Regions from separate parts of the Carnobacterium funditum DSM 5970 genome, predicted to be linked through region 2. Evidence: predicted binding sites of a transcription regulator. Region 2 holds the regulator's gene; the other holds the start of a gene.
What was found. The regulator LexA, encoded in region 2, represses DNA repair genes until DNA is damaged. The targets are predictions, from matches to a motif close to CNAACANNTGTTNG.
Positions count from the first base shown of each region.

Region 1: BR44_RS06150 (Y-family DNA polymerase) is a predicted target of LexA. The motif match lies at 2,260-2,273, and genes of this name have one in related genera.

Region 1 is NZ_JQLL01000001.1:1,331,505-1,335,913, reverse strand. It holds gene glmS (glutamine--fructose-6-phosphate transaminase (isomerizing)) at 1-815, opposite strand, end outside; gene BR44_RS06155 (1-phosphofructokinase family hexose kinase) at 1,228-2,148, shown strand; gene BR44_RS06150 (Y-family DNA polymerase) at 2,326-3,600, shown strand; gene BR44_RS06145 (hypothetical protein) at 3,612-3,971, opposite strand; gene BR44_RS06140 (dihydrofolate reductase family protein) at 4,135-4,409, shown strand, end outside.
Region 2 is NZ_JQLL01000001.1:525,909-530,317, reverse strand. It holds gene recJ (single-stranded-DNA-specific exonuclease RecJ) at 1-811, shown strand, start outside; gene BR44_RS02305 (adenine phosphoribosyltransferase) at 835-1,347, shown strand; gene lexA (transcriptional repressor LexA) at 1,549-2,172, opposite strand; gene BR44_RS02295 (DUF896 family protein) at 2,333-2,572, shown strand; gene tkt (transketolase) at 2,683-4,409, shown strand, end outside.

The DNA of each region.
Region 1 (4,409 bases), 810 kb from region 2:
TAAGCTTGGATAATTTTTCGAAGAACAGCTGGTTGTTCGTCTATTTCTTTTGCCATGTAATAAGGATAAGTTCCTAAATCTAAATCATTTAAATTTATTTCTGCTGTATAAGGTGCACGATTAATAATAGTTCCATCTTGAGTTTCTATCTTGACTTCATCTCTAGTTAAAGTAACCAGTTCACCATCCATTAATTCAACAAATTGATTTGTTTCTTGAATCATCGCCATAGCATCACTACAAACAGCATTAAAACTTTCGCCTTTACCAACTAATAATGGACTTTTATTTTTAGCTGCATAAATGATGTCGGGCTGGTTAATATCTATTAAAGCTAACGCATAAGAACCTTTTAATTTTGAAATGGTTTTTTTAAAAGCTTCAAAAGTACTAGATTGTTCTTTTTCAGCGAAATAAGCAATGAGTTGAACAATGATTTCAGTATCCGTATCGCTTGACAAAGAAATGTCTGATAAATAAGTCTCTCTAAGTTCTAGGAAATTTTCTATGACACCGTTGTGCACTAGAGTGAACTGATGATTAGCCGCTTGATGTGGATGAGCATTTTTGACGCTTGGACGACCATGAGTTGCCCAACGAGTATGACCAATTCCTACAGTGCAGAATGTATCTGTTTCAATGATTTTTTTTAAATCAGCAATTCTTCCTTTTTCTTTAAACAAATGACCATTTTTATTTTCATCTACGACAAAAATACCGGAAGAGTCATAGCCTCGGTATTCTAACTTTTCTAAACCTTGCAATAAAATACTTTTAGCATCTTGATTGCCTATATACCCTACAATTCCACACATTAACGTATCCTTCTTTCTATTTAGATAATTTTTTGACTAGCAATAAACGAACAGCAATAAAATAACGTAGCTATTCCATCAGAAGATTATTGTGTATCGAAAAAAATCGTTATATTGGTCTATACATAATTTTTTATTTATATTTTTGGTAACAGGATAATAATATGATTAATTAGACGATATGTCAACTATTTGTTTCTTTTTTAAAATATTGGTATATACGTAAAGAAGTGTTCAGATGATGGATGCCTATTTTTCACCAAAGCAACTAAGAGAAGCTGTTGTAAAGGCAGCTTCTCAAATAATCATATAGTAGTGTTTTTCAATAGTGCATCAAAGGTTAATGGATGTAAGCCTTCTCTTTAAGTGATACAATAACTTAAAGAATAATTTAAAAAAAGGGGATGGGAAAATGATTTACACGATAACATTAAACCCAGCTATTGACCGTTTACTATTTCTCGAAGGAACACTAATAAAGGGAAAAAATAATAGGCTTCAAGAAATCATTTATGATTTAGGTGGAAAAGGACACCACGGCTCTTATGCTATGAGTCGATTAGATGTGGAAAATCAAGCTCTCGGTTTTTGTGGAACAACAAATAAAAGGAAATTAGAAAAAATTCTATCAGAAAAAGGAATTAATCATAATCTAGTTGACGTCTATGGTAAAGCTACGAGAGAAAGTTATGTTATTTTAGAGGCGGGAATTAGTGGAAGTATTTTAATCACAGAAAGAGGATTTCAAATAACAAATTATGATATAGAGTTGTTAAATGAGCAGATAGAGAGCAAAGTGAGAACAGGTGACATTGTATTGATTGCGGGTTCTTTACCACCAGGTTATAAACTACAGGATTTAGAGGAATTATTAAATTTATTGAAAAAAACAGGGTGTTTTATTGCTTGTGATTTATCAGGAGAAGCACTAAAAAAAGCAGTGGATATGGAAGTCAATTTTATTAAACCTAACCGTTTTGAAATCCAAGAACTTCTATCTTCAGAGAATACGATGTTAGATAATTTAAAAGAGTTAGCTAAAAAAGTTGAGTATGTTATCGTTTCTCAAGGAAGTGAGGGCAGTATTTGTAGCCACGCGGGAAATTTTTATCAAGTTACAACACCTAAAGTTGTAGCAGTCAATGATACAGGAGCGGGTGATTGTTTTGTTGGTTCCTTTTTATCAGGGTTGTCATTGAATAGACCACTAACGGAGTGTCTGTCCTTTGCCAGTGCTTGTGCAGCCAGTAAAGTTCAGCATAATGACAGTACAACCTTTAGTGTCAAAGAAGCAAAGATATTGCAAAAAAGAGTAACAGTTAAAAAATTATAAGAACTAGCTACTCAATAGTATCAAAACAACAAAATTATCAATAGATAGTCTCCTCTAAAATGAAAAGTGCGTATAATTTTAAACTTATTTAATAAGATTTTCTTTACTAAGCGAACATATGTTTGTATAATCAAAGGGAGAAACAACTTATTTAATTAAGGAGAAGGAGCGGCTAACATGATTCAATTGGATTATTCAAAGGAGCCTTGCCGAGATATTTTGTGTATTGATGTAAAGTCTTTTTTTGCGTCTGTTGAGTCCGTTAAAAGAGGCATTCACCCATTAGAGTCGTATATAGTAGTCATGAGTAAACCAGATCAAGCAGGGGGTCTGGTTTTGGCTGCTTCTCCAAGAGTAAAAGAAGAATATGGGATCAAAACGGGCTCTAGACGGTATGAAATCCCAAAAGATTCCAAAATTCAGATAGTTGAACCAAGAATGAGTTTATATTTAAAAGTAAATTTGATGATAAATGATATCTTTCAAGAATTTATTTCAAGTGAGGACCTGCATATTTATAGTATTGATGAATCATTTTTAGATGTGACCTCATCTCATGCGCTTTTTGGATCAACGAAGGAAATTGCAGTAAAGATTCAACAAGCGATTTGGCAGAGGTTGCACTTAGTAACCGCAATCGGTATAGGAGACAATCCTTTATTGGCTAAACTAGCATTAGATAATGAAGCAAAGGATAGTCCTAACTTTATAGCCGCTTGGCATTATGAGGATGTTACAAAGACAATCTGGCGTATTCATCCGATTACAGAGATGTGGGGGATAGGTAGTCAAACGGCAAAAAACTTGTATAAATTAGGAATCGATTCTGTTTATCAGCTGTCACAATACAATGTTTCTGCTTTGAAGCGAGTTCAAGGGGTAATTGGGGAACAACTTTTTTATCATGCGCACGGTATCGATCGAAGTATTCTATCTGAAAAGTACCAGACGCGCTCTAAATCTTATGGGAAAAGTCAGATTTTGGACCGAGATTACACCGAACAAGCAGAGATTGAAGTAGTTATTAGAGAGATGGCGGAAGAAGTGGCTGCTCGGCTGAGGAGTCATCATGTTGAGGCAGAAGTCATTCATTTGTCAATTGGATTCTCAAAAGAAATTATCGATAAAGGCTTCAGTCATCAATTAAAAATTTTTCCAACAGCTGCTAGTCGAAAAATAAGCGAAACTTGTTTGCATTTATTTAGAACCTACTACCAACAAGAGCCAGTAAGACAAATTTCTATTAGTTGTGGAAAAATTCACGATAAAACGGATTTACAGCTAGATCTATTTGAATCAGCTGAACAAACAATCCAAAAAGAAAAAATTGATCAAGTCATTGACCAAGTTCGGCATAAATACGGATACACCTCGTTAGTCCATGCTAGTAGCTTAACTTCTGGTGCAACGGCTATCAAAAGAAGTGGATTGGTTGGCGGTCATAAAGGTTAAGAATAAGAGCTCTACCACTTTTTTGATTTGCCTATTTCTGCATGTCGAATTAAGGTACTGTCGATAGTGAGGAGTTCAGAATGAGTTTGAAGATAAGTTTTATTTTCTTCCTGACCAACTATGATACCAATAAGATCATTTTCATAGAGACCATTTAAAAGAAACTCCATCTGGAGAATAATTTGTTTTTTTGTCAAGAAAGCTTGATAAAGATGTTCGGAAATAGCTTCTTGAGTTTGTTTTTCTTTTGGTAAGTTAAGTTTAGTTTTGTTGTGATTCCATTGCTGCATCATTTCAGTATGATCAGATAAAACAAAACCTTGCCATTTTGCCATCTTACGATCGTTGTAGTCATTTCCAATAGATTTCATTTTTTCTCCTCCTTTAGTTTCATCTCTCATTATACGAACAAACGTTCCTTTTGTATAGAGAGAATAAAAAAAAGTTTATCCACAAACTTATCCACAGGTTGAATAAGTTTATTCTATGGCATTACCGTATAGATAAATTAAATCGTTATTAAGGGGATGAAAAATGAGAAAAGTTATATTAAATTTAGCTATTAGCTTAGATGGAAGAATTGTAGACGAAAAGAATCAATTTGATTGGATACACGGTGATGGAGACAAATCGAATAATACAGATAATCAGTTTAGTTTTTCGGTATTTTTAAATGCTTGTGACACATTGATACTCGGAAAAACAGCTTATAATGATTTGCCATCAGGGAGTATCGAGTTATTTGCAGGTAAAAGGATAGTTGTTTTAACTCATTCAACAGATAAGCCCAAAACAGAAAATATTGAATT
Region 2 (4,409 bases):
ACTTAATTTAATTGAAGAGAAAGCAACTCTAGATGCAATTGGCTTTCATCTTGGATCCATGGCTGAGAATATTGGAGCTGAAGCAGAAATTTCAATAACAGGTAAACTGAATATCAATGAATGGAATGGATTAAGGAAACCTCAGCTGATGTTAGACGACTTAGTAGTTAAAGGCACGCAATTGTTTGATTTAAGAAGTACCCAAGTTTCACCAAGTATATGGCAACTACCTAGTGCTGACTACGTTTTTTTCAATGATAAGAATTATAATAAATACCAAGAAAAAATACCGGTAACTGGATATTCTCATTTGATTTCAAACCAAAAAGAAAATAAGCAATTTGAAATGAAAACAACTAAACTCATTTTAGTCGATTGTCCAGATAACTTGACATTATTAAGAGAGCTATTACAAAATAGTGAACCTTCTAACATCTATGTAAGTTTCTTTAATCAAGAAAGTGTATATTTAGAGGGCATACCGAGTCGGATACAATTCTCACATGTTTTTAAATATATTGCATCGCATATGGATATTGACGTAAGACATAAAACGAAAATTTTATCCGGACATTTAAAACTAAAAGAAAATATGCTCATTTTTATAATCTCCGTGTTTTTTGAAGCAGGTTTTGTTACAATACAAGATGGTATTATGAATATTGTATCAAATATTGAAAAAAAAGAATTAATAGATACAAAAGTTTATCAAAAGCGGCTCGAAAAATTTGCTGCAGAAGAAGCTCTCATATACAGTCACTTTGCAGAACTTGAAAAATGGATGAAAATCCAGCTAGAGAAAGAACTGTAAAATCGAAACGGAGGAAGAAATTAATGGATTTAAAAAAATATATAGCTGATGTACCTGATTTTCCAGAGGAAGGGATTATTTTTCGTGATATTTCTCCTTTAATGGCCGATGGCGAAGCTTATCGATTTGCAACAAATGAAATAGTTAGATATGCAAAAGATAAATGCGTAGATATGATTGTAGGACCAGAAGCACGAGGTTTTATCGTGGGCTGTCCAGTAGCTTATGAATTAGGGATTGGATTTGCTCCTGCTCGGAAAAAAGGTAAATTACCGCGTAATACCGTAGAAGTTAGTTATGGTTTAGAATATGGCAATGACGTTTTACAAATTCATAAAGATGCGATTAAACCTGGCCAAAAAGTACTTGTTTGTGATGACTTGCTAGCAACAGGTGGTACCATTGCAGCAACTATCAAGCTTATTGAGCAATTAGGTGGAGAAGTTGTTGGGACAGCCTTTCTAGTGGAGTTAAGTGATTTAAAAGGACGCAATAAAATTGAAGGTTATGATATTTTAGCGTTAATGGAGTACTAAAAAGTTCTTAAATAGATTTCTTTTAACGGACTAAAGGACTCAAAAGATAGCTGATTTTTTTAATGGTTACAAAAAAACACCTCTTTTATCTATGGTTTGTTTTCCATAAATAAAAGAGGTGCATTTTTTATAGCTAAACTTTATCTATCGATACGTTAAAAATAGCATCATTTCTGTTCTGAAATTAAACAATAAGTATGGTTAAAAAATATGGCTACGGTACAAACTGACTACTTTACCAAGAATAGTAACTTCATCTAAAAGAATAGCGCTCATAGAATCATTTTCTGGTTGCAGACGATAATAGCGGTCTTCACGGTAAAATCTTTTGCACGTAGCTTCGTCTTCGTTTGTTAATGCAATAACAATATCGCCATTGTTTGCGCTAGATTGTTTGCGAACAATCACTTCATCACCATCAAAGATACCAGCATTAATCATGCTTTCACCTCTGATTGTCAACATAAAAAGAGTATTGCTTTCTTGTCTTAAATTAGGAGGAAGTGGAAAATAATCAGAAGCTTCTTCAACTGCTAAAATGGGTTCACCAGCAGCTACTGTGCCCAATAAAGGGATTTGTTCTAGTTGAATGCCTAATTTTGTTAGCCCTTTAGAGGTTAATTCAATAGCACGCGGTTTACTAGGGTCTCTTTGTATAAAGCCGTTCTTTTCAAGCCGCGATAAATGGCCGTGAACAGTTGAAGTAGAAGATAGTGAAACAGCTGTTCCAATTTCACGTACTGTTGGCGGGTAACCTTTTAATTTTACTTGGTCATGAATGTATTGCAAAACTTCGATTTGTCTTGATTCTGGTGTTTTACGCATAAATAGATGCACCTCAATTCTTTTATTATTTCTTATTTAGAATAACATAAATCAACCTCTGAATCAAACAAATGTTCGCTAGTGTAAAAAACGATTTTAATGCATAGAGTAATTTTTTTTGGTATAGTATTCAAATAATGAAAATAATGAGGTGAATGAAATGTTATCTAAAGATAAATTAACAAGAATTAACGTTCTAGCAAAAAAATCTAAAAATGAAGGCTTAAGTTTATCGGAACAAACAGAACAAAAAAAACTAAGAGAAGCTTATCTAGCTGCCTTTAGAGGTGGCATGCGTAATCACATTGAAGGATTAAAAGTAGTTGATGAAACTGGGGCTGACGTAACACCAGATAAATTAAAAAAAATTCAAAAAGAAAAAGGTCTTCATGACCGTTAAAGATAAAATAAAGCGGATATTAAATTATTTTTAATAAATTGCATTCAAACGTTGATTTGAATGTTATAAAACAGTAAAATAAAAGTAACATAATTGAGAGGATGATTTAATTGTTTGACAACACTGACCAATTAGCGATTAACACGATTAGAACACTAAGTATGGATGGGGTTCAAAAAGCCAACTCTGGACACCCGGGATTACCAATGGGAGCAGCTCCGATGGCTTATACACTTTGGGCTAAACATTTAAAAGTGAATCCTAAAAATTCAAAATGGGTGAATCGTGATCGCTTCGTTCTTTCTGCAGGACATGGCTCTATCATGCTTTATAGCTTATTACACCTTGCGGGTTACAATGTTTCAATTGATGACTTGAAAAATTTCCGTCAATGGGATAGCAAAACTCCTGGACATCCAGAAGTACATTTAACAGATGGTGTCGAAGCAACAACAGGTCCATTAGGCCAAGGTATTGCAAATGCAGTAGGTATGGCAATGGCAGAGACACATTTAGCAGCAACTTATAATAAAAAAGATTACACAATTGTGGATCATTACACATATGCATTGTGTGGAGACGGAGATTTAATGGAAGGGGTTTCATCTGAAGCAGCTAGTTTGGCTGGTCATTTAGAGCTTGGGAAACTAATTATGCTTTATGATTCAAATGATATTTCTTTAGATGGACCAACATCGAAAGCATTTACCGAAAATGTTGGGCAACGATTTGAAGCCTACAATTGGCAACATATCTTAGTAAAAGATGGTAATGACATTGAAGAAATCAATGCGGCAATCAATGCTGCAAGAGCTGAAACAAAAAAACCTACTATCATTGAAGTAAAAACAATTATCGGTTTTGGCGCACCAAATGAAGGAACTCATAAAGTCCATGGGGCTCCTTTAGGTCCAGAAGGTATTGAAGCAGCTAAAAAAGCTTACGGATGGGAAGGAAAAGATTTCTTTGTTCCAGAAGAAGTAAGCAAACGTTTTGAAGAAGACATGATTAACAAAGGTGCAAATTCAGAAAAAGAATGGCACACATCGTTTAACGAGTATCATACGGCTTATCCTGAACTAGCAAATCAATTTGAACAAGCAATGAATAATGAACTTCCAAAAGATTGGGATAGTGAGTTGCCAAGTTTTTCAGAGGGAGATTCTGCTTTAGCTTCACGTGTTACCAGCAATCAAGTATTAACAGCTATTTCTAAAACTGTTCCCGCTTTTTGGGGTGGTTCTGCAGATTTATCTTCTTCAAATAATACGATGGTAGCAGGTGAAAAAGATTTCCAACCTGGTCAATATGAAGGAAGAAATATTTGGTATGGTGTGCGTGAATTTGCTATGACAGCTGCAGCAAACGGAATTGCTTTACATGGCGGTTCAAAAACTTACGTGGGAACATTCTTCGTTTTTACAGATTATTTAAGAGCGGCCGTTCGTTTAGCAGCAATTTCTAAATTACCAGTAACTTATGTCTTTACACACGATTCAGTTGCCGTTGGAGAAGATGGGCCAACACATGAACCTGTGGAACATCTTTCAAGTTTACGTGGTATGTCTAATTTGACTGTATTGCGTCCTGCTGATGGCAATGAAGTGGTTGCTGCCTGGAAGATTGCACTAACTTCAACAGATCACCCAACAATGTTAGTCTTATCTCGTCAGAATTTACCTGTTTTACCTAAAACAAAAGAATTGGCGCAAGATAATGTTATTAAGGGTGCCTATGTACTTTCTCCACAAGATGGTGAAGTTCCAGAAGGAATTTTAATTGCAACAGGTTCTGAAGTTGCATTAGCAATGGAATCACAAAAAGTTCTTAAAGCAGC